Regions from separate parts of the Mesorhizobium sp. WSM4810 genome, predicted to be linked through region 1. Evidence: predicted binding sites of a transcription regulator. Region 1 holds the regulator's gene; each other region holds the start of a gene.
What was found. The regulator PhoB, encoded in region 1, activates phosphate uptake and scavenging genes when phosphate is short. The targets are predictions, from matches to a motif close to TGTCATNNANCTGTCAT.

Region 1 (5,685 bases):
ACGGCGAGGACGTCTACGATCCGAAAATCGATGTCGTCGAGCTGCGAGCTCGCGTCGGCATGGTATTCCAGAAGCCGAATCCGTTTCCGAAGTCGATCTACGAAAACGTCGCCTACGGTCCGCGCATCCACGGCCTGGCCAGGAGCAAGGCCGAGTTGGACGGCATCGTCGAATCGAGCCTGAAGAAGGCCGGCCTGTTCAACGAGGTCAAGGATCGCCTGCTCGAGTCGGGTACCGGACTGTCCGGCGGACAGCAGCAGCGCCTGTGCATCGCGCGCGCCATCGCGGTGTCGCCGGAAGTGATCCTGATGGACGAGCCCTGTTCGGCGCTCGATCCGATCGCCACCGCCCGCGTCGAGGAACTGATCGACGAACTGCGCCAGAACTATACGATCGTCATCGTCACCCATTCGATGCAGCAGGCGGCGCGCGTGTCGCAACGCACGGCGATGTTCCATCTCGGCTATCTGGTCGAGGAGGGCGCGACCGACAAGATGTTCACCAACCCCGACGACAAGCGCACCCAGGACTACATCACCGGCCGGTTCGGCTGAGCGGTCCGGCGAATTTCGAACACGAGGACAGCACCATGGGTGAACACACCGTCGCATCTTTCGACGAGGAACTGGAGCACATCGACCGGCTGATCCGCGACATGGACGAGCTCGCCGCCGCAATGGTCGCGGCCTCGATCCGCGCGTTGCTTGCGTCGGACAATGCGATGGCGCAGCGCGTCGTCTCGGACGACGCCATCATGGATGCGCGGCAGCGCGAACTCGATGACAGCGCCATCACGCTGATCGCCAAGCGGCAGCCGATGGCGCAGGATCTGCGCGCCGTGGTTGGCGCAATCCGCATGGCGGGCGATCTCGAGCGCATCGGCGATCTGGCCAAGAACATAGCCAAGCGGGTCAGCGCAGTCGGGCAGAGCGCGACGCCGCGTAATCTGTCGCACGGTATCGACGCGATGGCGGACCTCGTTCTTGTGCAGCTGCGCGGCGTGGTCGAGCACTATGTGTCGCGCGATGCCGGCGCGTTGAAGGAACTGCGCGCCGACGACCAGAAGATCGACGTGAAATACACGGCGGTTTTTCGCGAGCTCCTGACCTACATGATGGAGGATCCGCGCAACATCACCGCCTGCACGCACCTTCTGTTCTGCGCCAAGAATCTCGAGCGTATCGGCGATCACGTCACCAACATCGCCGAAAACGCCTACTTTGTCGTGACCGGGCAGCAATTGCCGGCGGATCGCCCGAAGCTCGACGAAACGACGATGTCGGCGCCGGCGACATGACAGGAGTGACCGGCCGATGATCGCGCCGCGCATCATGGTGGTGGAGGATGAAGAGCCGCTGGGCGTCCTCCTCCGTTACAATCTTGAATCCGAAGGCTATCAGGTCGAGGTGGTGACGCGCGGCGACGAGGCCGAAATCCGGCTGCAGGAAAACGTGCCCGATCTTTTGGTGCTCGACTGGATGGTGCCGGCGGTTTCCGGCATCGAGCTTTGCCGGCGCCTTCGGGTGCGCCCCGAAACCGAGCGGCTGCCGATCATCATGCTGACCGCGCGCGGCGAGGAGAGCGACCGGGTGCGCGGCCTTTCGACCGGAGCCGACGACTATCTGGTCAAGCCGTTCTCGACACCGGAATTCATGGCCAGGGTCAAGGCGCTGCTGCGCCGCGCCAAGCCGGAAGTGCTGTCCAGCGTGCTCAAGGTCGGCGACATCATGCTCGATCGTGAATCGCACCGGGTCTATCGCAAGAAGAGCGAGATCCGGCTCGGGCCGACCGAATTCCGGCTGCTCGAATTCATGATGCGCCACCCGGGCCGGGTCTTCTCGCGCAGTCAGTTGCTCGACAATGTCTGGGGCGAGACGATCTACATCGACGAGCGCACGGTGGACGTCCATGTCGGCCGGTTGCGCAAGGCGGTCAACAATGGTCGCATGCCCGATGTCATCCGCACCATCCGCGGCGCCGGCTATGCGATCAGGGAAGACTAGCTAGGGATGTGCTGATATTCAGGTGATGCCGGCCTGCGAACGGCGGCTTCCTGCGCTTACCTACAGCGCCGCGCGCCCTGTTGGGCACGCAAAGGACGCTGTAGAACTTTGATTTTGCGCACGACCTTTCCGAAATCGATCTCGATTTCGGGGTCATGCGCGGGCTCACGTACCCAAAAGTACGCTCCGCTCCGGTTCTCGGAACCCACCATTCTCGACTCGGCCTGACCTGAATCTCAACACACCCCAAGTCGCGACCCGGGAATCCTTCAAGCCACGTTCTTTCCGACCGAGCCGGCTCGTGCCTGGATGCTCGGCGCGAAAATCTCCTGGTCGACGAAGCTTAGCGCCCGCATGGCGCAACCTTCGCGGATCAGCGGCAGCTCGTTCGGCTCGGTGTCGAAGGAAATCGAACCCGAATGCTGGCCGCCGGCGGTCTGGGCGATGGCCTCGCGCAGGGCCGGCTCGATCAGGTCGAAGGCGGCAGCGCTGGCGCCGACCATGGCCACCGGCGCCGGATCGATCAGCGCAAACAGGCTGCCGAGCCCGAAGCCGAGCGCCTCGCCGGCCTTGCGGTAGGCTTCGCGCTCCGGTCCGTCCATCTCGCGCGCCCGGGCCGCCAAGGCCCGCATGTCGGCGTCGCTGACATCGGCGACCGGCTCGGCGTTCTCGCTCAACAGCCTTGCGTTGCGCCAGATGGCGTAGTTGCCGGCATAAGCCTCGACGCAGCCGCGCCGCCCGCAGCGGCAAAGCGCGCCGCCCGGCCGATGGATCATGTGGCCGAATTCGCCGCCTGAGGAGTGGGTGCCGGTGAACAGCTCGCCCTTCAGCACCAGCCCCATACCGATGCCGTGCGAGAGCAGGATGGCGATGAAATCGTCGCGGTAGCGATCCGGGTGGCGCCAGCGCAGCGCCACGGCCATCATGTTGCAGTCGTTCTCCATGATGGCAGGGATGCCGAACTCGCGTTCCAGAATGTCGGCGAAGGCGATGTTCGTCTGCGGCGTGATCGGCGACCACAACATGGCGCGCGCGTGGGAATCGGTGATGCCCTGGATCGCCAGCGCGATGCGGGCGACGCTTTGGACATCGAGGTCGGGATCTTCGAGCCGGCGCCGGACGATGGCGACACATTCGTCGATCAGCGCGTCACGCGACATGGTCAGCGTGTCCAGCCGGCGCTGTTCCTCGGCGACCACTTGCCCGGCATAATTGATGACGGCGACCGACAGGAAATTCAGCGACAACACGACGGCCAACACCGCAGCGGCTTGCGGATTGAGGCTGAGGCCGACCTGCGGCCGGCCGCGTTTCAACGAAACCGTCTCGCTCGCCTTGCTCTCGGCCAGGATGCCTTCCTGGATCAGGTCGGCAGAGATCGCCGATATGGTCGAATGGCTGAGGCCGGTGGTCGCGGCGATCTCGGTCCGCGACGGCTGGCCTGCCCGGCGCACGGCCGAAATCACCATCGCCCGGTTGCGCCGGCGCAGATCGTCATGACGGATTCCCACCGACATTTTTTTTTCCTCCTCATTGCCGCGGCCGCTCATGAATCGGAAGCCGTCGGTATGCCGGACAAATACTGGCAGAAGCAGAAGGGGCTGTCATTATTTATTCCGAGCCTCGAAAAAAAGCCCGACAGGACGTCAAAATCCATCAGAATTGGTGTTGACAGTGCTTCGGCGTTGGACCAGTATTTTTTCGAGGCTCGAAAAAATAGAGCCTTTGTGCCGGCCTTCGGGCCAGTTGGTCGCGCCCTACGCGGCGCAGGGAGGAATATCATGAAGAGATTCGCAGCCGCCATTCTGGCGGGGGTCGCCATGTCGCTGACGCTCGCGTCGGCCGCGCAGGCCAAGGACAAGGTCATTGGCGTTTCGTGGTCGAACTTCCAGGAAGAGCGTTGGAAGACCGACGAAGCCGCCATGAAGGCGGCGATCGAGGCCGACGGCGACAAATATATCTCCGCTGACGCACAGTCCAATCCAGGCAAGCAGCTGACCGACGTCGAAAGCCTGATCTCGCAGGGCGCCAACGCGCTGATCATCCTTGCGCAGGATGCCTCGGCCATCGGTCCGGCGGTGCAGAAGGCGCTGGACGAAGGCATTCCGGTCGTCGGCTATGACCGGCTGATCGAGAACAAGGACGTCTTCTATCTGACCTTCGACAACCAGGAAGTCGGCCGCATGCAGGCCCGCGAAGTGTTCAAGGTGGCGCCGGAAGGCAATTACGTCTTCATCAAGGGCTCGGGCGCCGACCCTAATGCCGATTTCCTGTTCGCCGGTTCCATGGAAGTGCTCAAGGATGCCATCGACAGCGGCAAGATCAAGAATGTCGGCGAGGCTTATACGGACGGCTGGCTTCCCGCCAACGCCCAGAAGAACATGGAACAGTTCCTGACCGCCAACGACAACAAGGTCGATGCGGTGGTTGCCGCCAATGACGGCACCGCCGGTGGCGTCGTCGCGGCGCTGACGGCGCAAGGCCTGGCCGGATCCGTCCCGGTTTCGGGCCAGGACGGCGACCATGCCGCGCTGAACCGTATCGCGCTCGGCACACAGACCGTATCGGTGTGGAAAGACGCGCGCGAGCTCGGCAAGAACGCCGCCGAGATCGCCTCGCAGCTGGCCGACGGCAAGCCGATGACAGACATTGCCGGCGTCAAGGATTTCACCACGCCGGGCGGCAATGTCGTCAAGTCGCTGTTCCTGACGCCGGTTGCCATCACCAAGGACAATCTCAACGTCGTCATCGACGCCGGCTGGATCAAGCAGGAAGAGGTCTGCGCCGGCGTGGCGGCGGGCACCGTCCCGGTCTGCAACTGATCCGCCTTCGCCAAAAAAACCTGAAACGCCGCGGCTTCACGCCGCGGCGTTTTTTTCAAAAGAGTTGTTTTTCCGCGTCTCGCGGGTAATTTCTAAGCTGCTTCCGGCATCCGCGGCAGACGGCAACGGTGGGAGGACATCATGACCGACACGACTTCCAACACGCCGGTTGCTGATCGGGCGCGTGAATCCGAGCTCAGCCCCTTCGGCCGCTTCCTCAAGGCGACCGAGCTCGACATACGCATGCTCGGCATGGTCGGCGCGCTGCTGATCATCTGGGTTGGAATCCACATCCTGTCGGGCGGGCTGTTCCTCACGCCGCGCAATCTCTGGAACCTGTCGGTGCAGACTTCCTCGGTCGCGATCATGGCGACCGGCATGGTGCTGGTCATCGTGATGCGCAACATCGATCTTTCGGTCGGCTCCGTCGAAGGCGTCATCGGCATGGTGATGGGCGTTGCGCAGGCAGAATTCCTCATCCGCGTCATGGGATTCCAGCTTGGAAATCCCTGGATATGGGTCATCGCACTGGCTGCCGGCGTGGCGCTCGGCCTCATGATCGGCGCGCTTCAGGGCTTCATCATCGCCTATCTCGAGGTTCCGGCCTTCATCGTGACGCTGGGCGGCCTGCTGATCTGGCGCGGCATGGCGTGGCTGATGACGAGCGGGCGCACCGTCGCGCCGCTCGATGCCACGTTCCAGCTGATGGGTGGCGGGCCGCGTGGCTCGATCGGGGCGACCGCGAGCTGGATCGTCGGCATTCTCGCCTGTGTGGCCGTCGCCTTGATGCTGCTCAACGGCCGGTCGCAGCGCAAGCGCTTCAAGTTTCCGTTGCGCCCGGTCTGGGCGGAGAGCCTGCT
Region 2 (5,685 bases), on a different contig from region 1:
CTGCGGTGATGGTGTTGAACGGCGGATAGGCGCCTTCAGTGGCGATCTTCAACTTTTCCTGTGCTTGCGCCGACAGGGACCCGACTGACATCGCCAGCATGACGGCTGTTGCTGCCGATGCGATCCATCTTGAAATCTGCATTTTTTGTTCCCCTTGTTCCAACCGTATTGACGGCTAAGACAGCCAAGCACGACCCGTAAGGTCAGGCAAGCATGGTCTGATCATAGCGGGCGATCAGCGCGCGGCGCGAAAATGCTTGGACAGTTTCAGGCCCTGCGCCTGATAGTTCGAGCCGAGATCTGTGCCGTAGAGCGCCTGCGGCCGCTTCAGCATGTGCTCGTAGACCAGCCGTCCGACGATCTGGCCGTGATCGAGGATGAACGGCACTTCGTGGCTGCGCACTTCGAGCACGGCCCGGCTGCCGGTGCCGCCCGAGGCCGAATGGCCGAAACCCGGATCGAAGAAACCGGCATAGTGGACGCGGAATTCGCCGACCAGCGGATCGAAGGGCGTCATCTCGGCGGCATAGAGCGGCGGCACATGCACCGCTTCCTGGCTGACGAGGATATAAAATTCGTCCGGGTCGAGCACCAGTTCGCCGGCACCGCTCTTGTAGAGCGGCTCCCAGAAATCGACGACATCCTGCGCGGCGCGCTTGTCGACATCGACCAGGCCGGTGTGGTGCTTGCCGCGGTAGCCGACCAGCCCGTCCTTGTCGCCATCGAGGTCGATCGACAGTGCGATGCCGCCGCCGGAAATGTTCGGCGGCTCGGTGGCGACGAGCGTCTCGGCACGGTGCAATTCGTGCAGCTCGCTTTCCGACAAAAGCGCATTGCCGGTGCGGAACCGGATCTGCGACAGCCGCGAGCCGGCGCGGACGACGATCGGAAAGGTGCGCGGGCTAACTTCGAGATAGAGCGGGCCGTTGTAGCCGGCAGCGATCTTGTCGAACTCGTGGCCGCGATCGGTCATCACGCGGGTGAAGATGTCGAGCCGCCCGGTCGAGCTTTTTGGGTTGGCCGAGGCGGAAATGTTTGCCGGAAGCGCCAGGCTCTCGAGCAGCGGCACGATATAGACGCAGCCTGTCTCCAGCACCGCACCATCGGTGAGATTGATTTCGTGCAGCTTCAGGCGGTCGAGTTTTTCAGCAACCCTGTGGTTGGGGCCGGGCAGGAAGGAGGCGCGCACCCGCCAGGCCTTGTCGCCAAGCCTGAGGTCCAGGCTGGCCGGCTGGACCTGGTCGGCGTCGAGCGCGCGCGGCGACTTCAGCGCGCCCGACTGGTACAGCGCGGAAATATCCTGATCCGGAAGAATGCCTGTCTGCCGCAAAGTCTGGCTCCGCTCGAAGGCCGGGCGTGGTCTCGTCTTGTCGCAGGTTCTTGCCGTGGAACCCGCTGGTACAAACCTCTTAATCATGCCGGCAATTGACGCAAGCGCTGCGCAGGTCTAAAGGATCGTTATCCCGTGGTGATTTGGCCGGTCGGCTTGCAGCCACGTTAAACAAGTCGCTAAAGGACCGTCGGGCCGAAAGGCCGTACGACCGGTTGCGACTTTCGCGGCCGGTTTTTTTGTGTTTGGACCATTTTTTTGTGTTTGGAACAAGGTGATGACGAGCAAAACGCGCAACTGGAAGCCTCAGACCGCCCTCGTGCATGCAGGAACGCTGCGTTCCGGCTTCGGCGAAACCTCCGAGGCGATGTATCTCACGCAAGGCTATGTCTACGACACGGCGCAAGCGGCGGAAGCCCGCTTCAAGGGCGAGGAACCGGGCTTCATCTATTCGCGCTATGCCAATCCGACGGTCGACATGCTCGAGAAGCGCATGTGTGCGCTGGAAGGTGCCGAAGATGCCCGCGCCACCGCATCCGGCATGGCGGCGGTGACGGCGGCGTTGCTGTGCAGTGCCCGGGCCGGCGACCACATCGTGGCGGCGCGCGCGCTGTTCGGCTCCTGTCGCTGGGTGGTCGAGACGCTGGCGCCGAAATACGGCATCGAGGCGACGCTGGTCGACGGCACCGACATCGCCAATTGGGAAAAGGCGGTCAGGCCCAACACCAAGTTGTTCTTCCTTGAAAGCCCGACCAATCCAACGCTGGAGGTCGTCGACATCGCAGCCGTAGCCTCGCTTGCCGATTCGATCGGCGCGCGGCTGATCGTCGACAACGTCTTTGCCACGCCCTTGCAGCAGAAGCCGTTGCAACTCGGCGCCCATATCGTCGTCTATTCGGCGACCAAGCACATCGACGGCCAGGGGCGCTGCCTCGGCGGCATCATCCTGTCGGACAAGAAGTGGATCGACGAGAATTTGCACGACTACTTCCGCCACACCGGTCCCAGCCTCTCGCCCTTCAATGCCTGGACGCTGCTGAAGGGCCTGGAGACGCTGCCGCTGCGCGTGCGCCAGCAGACGGAAAGTGCCGGCCGGATCGCGGACTTCCTCGCCGAGCGATCGGAAATTGTCCGTGTCATCTATCCCGGCCGCGCCGATCACCCGCAGGCGGCGATCGTCAAGAAGCAGATGTCGGGCGGCTCGACGCTGATCTGCCTCGACGTCAAGGGAGGCAAGCAGGCGGCCTTCGCCTTCCAGAACGCGCTCGATGTCGTACTGATCTCCAACAATCTCGGTGACGCCAAGAGCCTGATCACCCATCCGGCGACGACGACACACAAGAATCTGAGCGACGAGGCGCGGGCCGAACTTGGCATCGGGCCAGGCACGCTCAGGCTGTCCGTCGGACTGGAGGACACTGACGACCTGCTCGAAGACATCGAGCAGGCCTTGAAAGCCGCCAGGTAGGGATACGCGCCGAACTGCTGCGCTCTGATCTGCAAAGCAGGCGCCGTCAGGCGCCCGACGGCGTCTCTTCCAATTCCGCAACGGCGCTGGTTTGGATGGTCATCGTGTTGCCGCGCCAGTCGACGGCACCGCTGAGCCAGCCGCGCACCCAGATGGCGGGAAGCATCACGTCCCGCGCAACCATCGCCGGGATCATGCGCAGCGACAGGTGCCAGCCCTTGGCCGAGGCGAGAGCGCATTCCGGCAGATAGGCGACTATCAGCACGGCGATGGCGGTAGCCGGCAGGCTGAAACCGGCGCCTGCTGCCGCAACCAGCGCAAGCACCAGCGGCGGCGCCGCTCCGATCAGGATCTCGGGCGCGAAAAACAGTGGGAAGGTGACGCGACGCAGGCGTGCCCAGCGGGCCTGGCGCGACCAGATTTCGCCAAATGTGCGCAAGCCGAGCGGCTGTTCGAAGGGCGCGGCAACGAGATTGACGCGCAGTCCGAGCCCGTTGACCAGCTTGGTCGCGGCGGCATCCTCGGCAATCTCGGCGGCAAGCGCACGGATGCCGCCATTGGCGTCGAGCAATGGCTTGTTCCACAGCATGCTCTTGCCCTGGGCGAAACCGAGGCCGAGCGCCTCGCCGGTATATTGCCAGCGCGCCTGCAGCGTGTTGAGGAAAGCGCATTCGACCTCCGCCCAGAACCCGTCCGGCCGCGAGCCGATCGGCGTCGAGCAGACGAGGCCGGTGTCCTGCCGCCATGCCGTCATCAGATGCTGGACATAGTCCCTCGGCATCAAGACGTTGGAATCGGCAAGGATGACCCAGTGGTGGCGCGCGGCCTCCCAGGCCTTCACGCAATTGTTGAGTTTCGGATTGCCGCTGATGCGGTCGTCGCCGACCAGCAGCCGGGCCGGCACGGCCGGAAAGCGGGCGATCGCATCGGTGATCGGCCCGACCACCGGGTCATCGGCATGGGCGACGCAGAAGATGAGCTCATAGTGCGGCCAGTCGAGAGAGAAGGCGCGCTCGAGCGTCTCCTCGGTAAACGGCTCGACGCCGCGCGACGGCACGACGATCGACACCGGCGGCGCCTTGGCGGCTGGCGGCGTGATCCTGCCAGGCCGCTTCAGCTTCAACGAAGCGAGCAGGATGCTGGCGAGATTGACAACAAGCAGAGCTATGGAAAGCAAGGCGGCTGTGACTGTCAATTCCATCAATATCTGGTCGCTCCAGAAAAAACCGGCCGCATGAAAGCCGTTTTCAACAGTTCGACAGAATGCTGAGTCGCCCGGCCCTGCACACCATCCCCGGCCCTGCACACCATCATTGTCACGTGTCACTTAAATGACATTGTTTTTCGGCACCTGCGCTTAACAAATTCGGGCAACGATGGCAGACACCGAGGGGACGCACCCCGTTGACCGAACTGCGGAGAGGGTCGAATGTTCCGTCTGCATAGTGTGGAGTGATTTATGTACAGCGCCGTCACGCGCGACATCGAAGTGCAGGTCAGGCCGTTCTATCTGGAAGATCGCTCCGACCCGTCGGAGAACCGCTATGTCTGGGGCTACCAGGTGACCATCGACAACCAGTCGGATGAATTCGTGCAGCTTCTGTCGCGCTACTGGCAGATCACCGACGGCACCGGCCGGGTCGAGGAGGTGCGCGGCGCCGGCGTTGTCGGCGACCAGCCTGAACTCAATCCCGGCGATAGTTATCAGTATACGTCTGGCTGCCCACTCTCGACGCCATCCGGCATCATGGTCGGCCACTACACGATGCGCAATAAGCGGGGTGAGACGTTCGACGTCGCCATCCCCGCCTTTTCGCTCGACCTGCCGGGCACGCGGCGGACGGTGAACTGAGAGAGATAGATGGCCGGAAGGTCGTGCTGCCCCTCATCCGCCTGCCGGCACCTTCTCCCCGTATAGTGAACGGGTAAAAGGGAACCCATCTATCAACTGGACAACCTGTCGCAACGCTGGCGCCCCCTCTCCCCGTTCTTCACGGGGAGAGGGTAAGGGTGAGGGGCAGCGCCAACGCTTCGTCGGTGATTTCAATTCTATTGAGCCGCAGCAAATTCCGCCGGGTCGAAGTCATATTGCTTTGAGCAGAATTCGCAGGCGACGTGAATGCCGCCATCCTCGGTGCTGTCCCTGATCTCGTCGGCGGAGAAGCCTCCGAGAATGCCGCGGATCTTCTCCCTGGAGCATGAGCACTGGTCGGCTACCGGCACGCCGCCGAAGACGCGCACGCCGTGCTCGTGGAACAGCCGGTAAAGCAACCGCTCGGCGCCGATCGTCGGGTCGATCAGTTCCGTCGGCTCGATGGTGCCAAGCAACGCCAGCAGTTCCTGCCAGGAATTGTCGGCCGGATCATGGATCTCCTCGCGCGGATCGCCGTCGCCACCCGGAAGGTCGGGCACGCGCATGCGTTCGGGCGATTGCGGCAGGAACTGTGCCAGGATGCCACCGGCGCGCCATTGCTCGCGGGCACCGCCGATGCCGGGCGTCAACAGCTTGGCCACCGAAAGCCTGAGATCGGTCGGGATCTGCTCCGACTGCCGGAAATAGGTGCGCGCGGCCTCCTCCAGCGTCTCGCCGTCGAGCTGGACGATGCCCTGATAGCGCTGCGTGTGGGCGCCCTGGTCGATGGTCAGCGCCAGGACACCGCTGCCAAGCAGCGTCCGCTGCGAGGTCTCGCCGGCAGACGTCAGTGCCTCCAGCCGGTCAGCGTCGAAGCGGGCATAGGCGCGCAGCGCATGCGGCGTGGAAAAATCCGCCACCAGCATGTCGACCGGCCCGTCGGTGCGGGTCTGCAGGATGAACTTGCCTTCGAATTTGAGCGAAGTGCCGAGCAGCACCGTCAGCACGCAAGCTTCCGCCAGAAGGCGGGCGACC
Region 3 (5,685 bases), on a different contig from region 1:
TTTGCCAGAAGGCGCTGGGCGCGGCCTTCAACGCCCGCGTGCTGTTCCGTATCGACGATGTGACCATTGACGGGCCGGTGGCGACGGTGAATTCCTCGCCCGATCTCAAGCGCGGCTTCTGCCCGGGCTGCGGCACGACGATGTTTTCCCGGCGCGACTCCGCCGGCATCATCGGCATCACCTCCGGCTCGCTCGACGATCCTTCCATGTTCAAACCGCAGATGCATATCTGGACCGCCTCGAAGCAGCCCTGGGTGCAACTCGACGACGAACTGCCGCAATATGAAGGCGCCCCCCCGCCCAACTGAGGCGCAGGGCGTGCCCAAATTTTTTTCGTCCGGGACACGAGATAGTCGGCAAAGCGTCATTGGCGAGCCATCATTGCCGCCTATCTATTGCCTGCGGGTCGGCAGTCGAAGGAGGCGACGGATGAATGACAGAATTAACACCCTGGATGAGCTTTTGAGCGATCCGATGGTCAAGCTGGTGATGGAGCGTGACCGCGTGCAGCCGGCCGAGCTTCGCTCGCTGCTTGAAGAAAAGGTTCGCCGGGATGACGATGCGTCTGTCAATCCCGTCACCGATCGCCCAAACTCCGATCGCCTTGGCACCGACCGCTCCGTCCCGCCCGCTCATATGGTAGCCGAGAGCTGCCACAAGCTATGGTTGTGCGGCTAAGCAGCGGCCTGCAGGCGTCGGCGATCCTTCGCGCGCCTTCGGTCCTGCGGCGTTTCCAGGCTCTCACCGCTACGGTGATAGAGCGAGCGCCTTGCCCAGCCCCTCTGCCCTAACAATTTGATTCAAACTTTGTTGGTAATTTCTTGTTAGTAATCCGGACTGGTTTGTCCGGCGGCGTTGTCTTGCCCTCGGTCTGTTGTGTTCTGCGTACAGGTCCAGATGCGGTTATCAGGCGTCGTCATCTTCTCGATCGCGTCACTTTGCCTTGCCGGCTGCACGTCCACGTCCGGCGTCGACGCGCTGCAAGTGCCGTCCAGCGAGACGACCAGTTCGGTTGTGCGGCCGCCCGCGCCGGTGGCGTCGGTCGGCGCTGCCGATGTCGAACCCGACTTCGCGCCGGAGGAGGCGACGGAGCAGACTGTGGCGATGGCCACTCCGGAGCCTGCCGAAAGCATCGAGCCACCCCTCGAGCCGATTGCCCTGGTGGCGCCGAAGCGGCTGGCACGGGCAGCACCGATCCTTGCCGAGCCGGTCCAGCGCTATCGGTTCCGTGACGCCAAGCCGATCAATTTCGGCAGGGCATCGCCCAGACACCTCGCCGTTCACGGCGTCGACGTCTCGCGCTGGCAAGGCAACGTGAACTGGGCGAAGCTGCGCGCGCAGGGCGCGAACTTCGCCTACATCAAGGCGACCGACGGCGGCGATCACCTCGACCCGATGTTCAGGAAGAACTGGCGCAATGCCGACGCCGCCGGCCTCAAGCGCGGCGCCTATCACTTCTTCTACTGGTGCCGCACCGCTGGTGAGCAGGCTGACTGGTTCATCCGCAACGTGCCGAGGGTCGAGGGCGCCTTGCCGCCGGTGATCGATGTCGAGTGGAACGGCGAATCCAGCTGCAAGCGGCGGCCGTCGCGGCAAAAGGTGCTGGAGAAGATGCAGGTCTTCATGGACAAGCTCGAGCGCCACTACGGCCAGCGGCCCATCATCTACACCGCGCCTGATTTCTACCGCGACAATCTCAGAGGCGCATTTCTGGACTATCCATTCTGGCTGCGCGCGGTGGCACAGCACCCGGCAAAGGTCTATCCCGGCCGCAAATGGGTGTTCTGGCAGTATTCCGGCTCCGGCCTGTCGCATGGGGTGAGGGGCCGCATCGACCTCAACGTCTTCCACGGCGACGAGAGAGCCTGGCGGAACTGGGCTGGCGGGCGGCAGATGGTGGCCGAGGCGGAGTAGGCGGCCGACGAAAGCGCCCATTTGCAGACCAGCATGAGGTGAATATCGACGGACCTGACCGCCTGTCGCGGAAGTGTCATCGATCCGTCATCGCTTTGAAATGTCGTTCCCCCAATCAGGTGGCTTCCATTCGAACAGGAGACGCCACCCGTGCCCCGCCATTCCGCGCTTTTCGTCCTGACGGCAGCGCTTGCTGCCTCGTTTTCGCTGCCGGCCCATGCCGACATGATGTTCAACCGGGTCGCGAGCTTCGCAGTCGCCGGAAACCTCCCGGCGGATGTCGAGAACACCACGCCGACTTCGTCCGAGATCATCACGGCGAGCGAAGACGGCATGACGCTGGTTTATTCCGATAGCCCGCTCGGTGCGGTCGGCTTCATCGACATCGCCGATCCCAAGGCGCCCAAGGCCGGCGGTATCGTCAAGATCGACGGCGAGCCGACCTCGGTTGTGGTCATCGGCGGCAAGGTGCTGGCCGGCGTCAACACGTCGGAAAGCAAAGCCAGGCCTTCGGGCAACCTCAGAGTTATCGATCTTGCCTCCAAGGCGATCGAAAGCACCTGCGACCTCGGCGGCCAGCCGGACTCGCTGGCGTTCAGCAAGGACGGCAAGTTTTTGGCCATCGCCATCGAGAACGAGCGCGACGAGGATCTGAACGACGGAGAAATTCCGCAGATGCCGGCCGGCGACCTTAAGATATTCACGCTTGCCGAAGGCCAGCCTGATTGCGCGACGTTGAAGACCGTCAACCTGGCGGGCATTGCCGAAGTCGCTGGGGAAGATCCCGAGCCGGAATTCGTCGCCTTCAACGAGGCCGGCGAGATAGCAGTCACGCTGCAGGAAAACAACCACATCGCCATCGTCAACGCCGAAACCGGCGCGATCGTCACGCACTTTTCCGCAGGCTCCGCCACTCTGGACAAGATCGACACCAGGAAGAACGGTGCCTTGTCGTTTGATGGCAAGATCGAAAACGTCGCGCGCGAGCCCGACGCCGTGAAATGGCTCGACAATGACCGCTTCGTCGTTGCCAACGAAGGCGACTACAAGGGCGGCTCGCGCGGCTTCACGATCTTCAGCAAGGAGGGCGAGGTCCTCTACGAATCCGGTTCGTCCTTCGAGTACCAGGTCGCCAAAGCCGGCCATTATCCCGACGACCGCAACAAGAAGGGCGTCGAGCCGGAAGGTCTTGAGACCGGCACGTTCGGCGAGGACAGGCTGCTTTTCGTCGCTTCGGAGCGTGGCTCCGTTGTCGGCGTCTACAAGGACACGGGTGCGGAGCCAGGGTTTGTCCAGATCCTGCCGTCCGGCATCGGCCCCGAAGGCCTGGTCGCGATCCCGTCGCGCAATCTCCTGGTCACCGCCAACGAGGCAGACCTGGTCGAGGACGGGCTCGCCCGCTCGCACGTGATGATCTACGAGCGCTCCGAAGGCCCCGCCACTTACCCGATGATCACGGCAAAGCCCATGGCAGACGGCACGCCGCTCGGCTGGGGCGCGCTTTCGGCGCTCGCGGCCAGCGACGCTGCCGGCAAGCTGTTCGCTGCCTCGGACTCTTTCTACGCCAACGCGCCCTCGATCTTCGAGATCGATGCCACCCAGACGCCGGCGCTGATCACCGGCAAGACCATCGTCACGCGTGATGGCCATCCTGCACAGAAGCTCGACATCGAGGGTCTTGTCGCCGACGGTGAAGGCGGCTTCTGGCTGGCCAATGAAGGCGATCCGGCAAAGCTCGTCCCGCACGCCATCCTGCGCGTCGACGACAAGGGCGAGATCAAGCAGGAAATCGGCTTCCCGATGGAACTGCTCGCCCACCAGAGCCGCTTCGGTCTCGAAGGCATCACCGCGGTCGGCGAAGGCGACGACCTGACGCTGGTGATGGCCGTCCAGCGCGAATGGGCCGACGACCCCAAGGGCCAGGTCAAGCTCTTGGCCTACAAGCCCAAGGCCAAGGAATGGTCGGCGGTGCGCTACCCGCTCGAAGCGACCGAAGCTGGCTGGATGGGCCTGTCGGAGATCACCACGCATGACGGCAAGCTCTACATCCTCGAACGCGACAACCAGATCGGCGATCTGGCCAAGGTGAAGCGCATCTATTCGGTGGCGCTCGACGCCTTCAAACCTGCCAAGCTTGGTGGCGACCTGCCGCTGGTCGAAAAGACGCTGGTGCGCGACATCGTCGGCGACCTGAAATCAGCCACCAACGGCTATGTCATCGACAAGGTCGAAGGTTTCACCATCGACAAGAACGGCGATATCTTCGTCGCCACCGACAATGACGGCGTCGATGATTCTTCCGGCGAAACGCTGTTCTTACGCCTGGGCAACATCAGCGCCGTGAACTGAGGGTGTTTCCCTCCCCCTTGAGGGGAGGGTCGATCCGCGAAGCGGATCGGGGTGGGGTCGTTTCGGCCGCGCGACGTCTTCCCTGACGGGACATCGACAGCCGCAGAATCTTCGCTGCGGCTGTTTTCGTTGACGACATGCGCGGCGGGTTGACGTCTATGCTGACCGCTTCGTGTCTTATGGCATTCTACGATCCCGGTGCGCCGGATACCTTCAAATGGATGCCGACGTCGTTGAGCGCGCCCACATGGATGCAATCAAGACAGGACAGGCCATCGCCGGGAACGACGCGTGGGTCGACATCTGGACGGCCATGCTTGAAGAGGCGAAGGCTGAAATCAATACGAAAGGGCCGTTGCTGGTGTGCATCAAGACGGAGGCTCATTTGAGAAGTCAAGGGCAGCCGAATGGCATCCACGGTCCGAGCTACGCCTGCTCAAAAGCTACCACGCCATCAGAACTGGCAATGTGCGACGACGAAAGCATCTGGGCGAAAGATCGAGCAATGAACTCGATATACTTCTGGATTCGCGACAACGTCGAGCCGGAACTCCGAAAGCGCATCCTGGGTGTCCAACGGATCTGGCTTACAGACCGCAACGACTGCGGAGCCAACAAAGAGTGCCTGAACTCGGTTTACGACCAAAGGCTTCAGGAACTGAAAACAATAGTCATTCAGTGAATTCGATAACGAATACGGAAACCATGAGACGCAACAAATTCGCCTCGGCGGCGGCAATCGCCCTGGCCCTTGTTTCCCCTCGTCCGTATCGGCGGGCGACGCGAGTCTTGGGTTCACTGTCCACCCCTCTGTTGGGGAGTGGTCGATTACAATGATGCGCAGCTAGAGAGACGCAAACACGTACCCCGCCGGTGCATTCCACAGAATGTGCTATAGTTCTTGTCGTTCCACCGTCGATGAGAGGGCAGATGAGCGGACCAAGCGACCTCAATCTCTGGCATCGCATTGAAGGCTACAATTTCGATCAACCCGACATCAATCTGCCCTTCTCGGCCAGGCTTGCCCGAGAAAACGGCTGGCCGCCGGAGTTTGCGCTGCGTGTCGTCGAAGAATACAAAAAATTCGTCTACCTGATGTGCGTCTCTGACGAGATGCTGACCCCTTCGCAGGAAGTCGATGAAGCCTGGCACCTGCACCTCGTGTATACCCGTAGCTACTGGGACAATTTCTGCCGTCGTGTGCTGGGCAGGGATATCCATCACGAACCGACCGAAGGCGGTGCTGCTGAAAACTCCAAATTCCACGATTGCTACAGGCGAACGAAGGAACGGTATCAGGAAGAATTCGGCACCATGCCGCCGTCCGACATCTGGCCGGGCGAGCAGATTCGCTTCGGCGACGCCGAGCGACACACGGTCGTCGAGACTTCGCGGTTGCCATATGTCACGAAAAGCCAACTC

Region 2: the regulator PhoB is predicted to act here: its motif matches at 4,119-4,135, upstream of AC0L3O_RS31720 (ceramide glucosyltransferase).
Region 3: the regulator PhoB is predicted to act here: its motif matches at 1,989-2,005, upstream of AC0L3O_RS05545 (esterase-like activity of phytase family protein).

Annotation. Positions count from the first base shown of each region.
Region 1 covers NZ_JBVVQV010000005.1:357,339-363,023, forward strand. Annotated here, with positions in the region: gene pstB (phosphate ABC transporter ATP-binding protein PstB) at 1-554, shown strand, start outside; gene phoU (phosphate signaling complex protein PhoU) at 590-1,297, shown strand; gene phoB (phosphate regulon transcriptional regulator PhoB) at 1,314-2,003, shown strand; gene AC0L3O_RS10885 (ROK family protein) at 2,273-3,520, opposite strand; gene xylF (D-xylose ABC transporter substrate-binding protein) at 3,785-4,825, shown strand; gene AC0L3O_RS10895 (sugar ABC transporter permease) at 4,967-5,685, shown strand, end outside.
Region 2 covers NZ_JBVVQV010000037.1:3,525-9,209, reverse strand. Annotated here, with positions in the region: gene AC0L3O_RS31735 (ABC transporter substrate-binding protein) at 1-142, opposite strand, end outside; gene AC0L3O_RS31730 (2'-deoxycytidine 5'-triphosphate deaminase) at 236-1,330, opposite strand; SAM riboswitch at 1,456-1,533, shown strand; gene AC0L3O_RS31725 (O-succinylhomoserine sulfhydrylase) at 1,608-2,798, shown strand; gene AC0L3O_RS31720 (ceramide glucosyltransferase) at 2,845-3,999, opposite strand; gene apaG (Co2+/Mg2+ efflux protein ApaG) at 4,258-4,650, shown strand; gene AC0L3O_RS31710 (Hsp33 family molecular chaperone) at 4,848-5,685, opposite strand, start outside.
Region 3 covers NZ_JBVVQV010000003.1:88,172-93,856, reverse strand. Annotated here, with positions in the region: gene AC0L3O_RS05560 (GFA family protein) at 1-308, shown strand, start outside; gene AC0L3O_RS05555 (hypothetical protein) at 430-678, shown strand; gene AC0L3O_RS05550 (glycoside hydrolase family 25 protein) at 898-1,914, shown strand; gene AC0L3O_RS05545 (esterase-like activity of phytase family protein) at 2,065-4,263, shown strand; gene AC0L3O_RS05540 (lysozyme inhibitor LprI family protein) at 4,481-4,945, shown strand; gene AC0L3O_RS05535 (glycine-rich domain-containing protein) at 5,194-5,685, shown strand, end outside.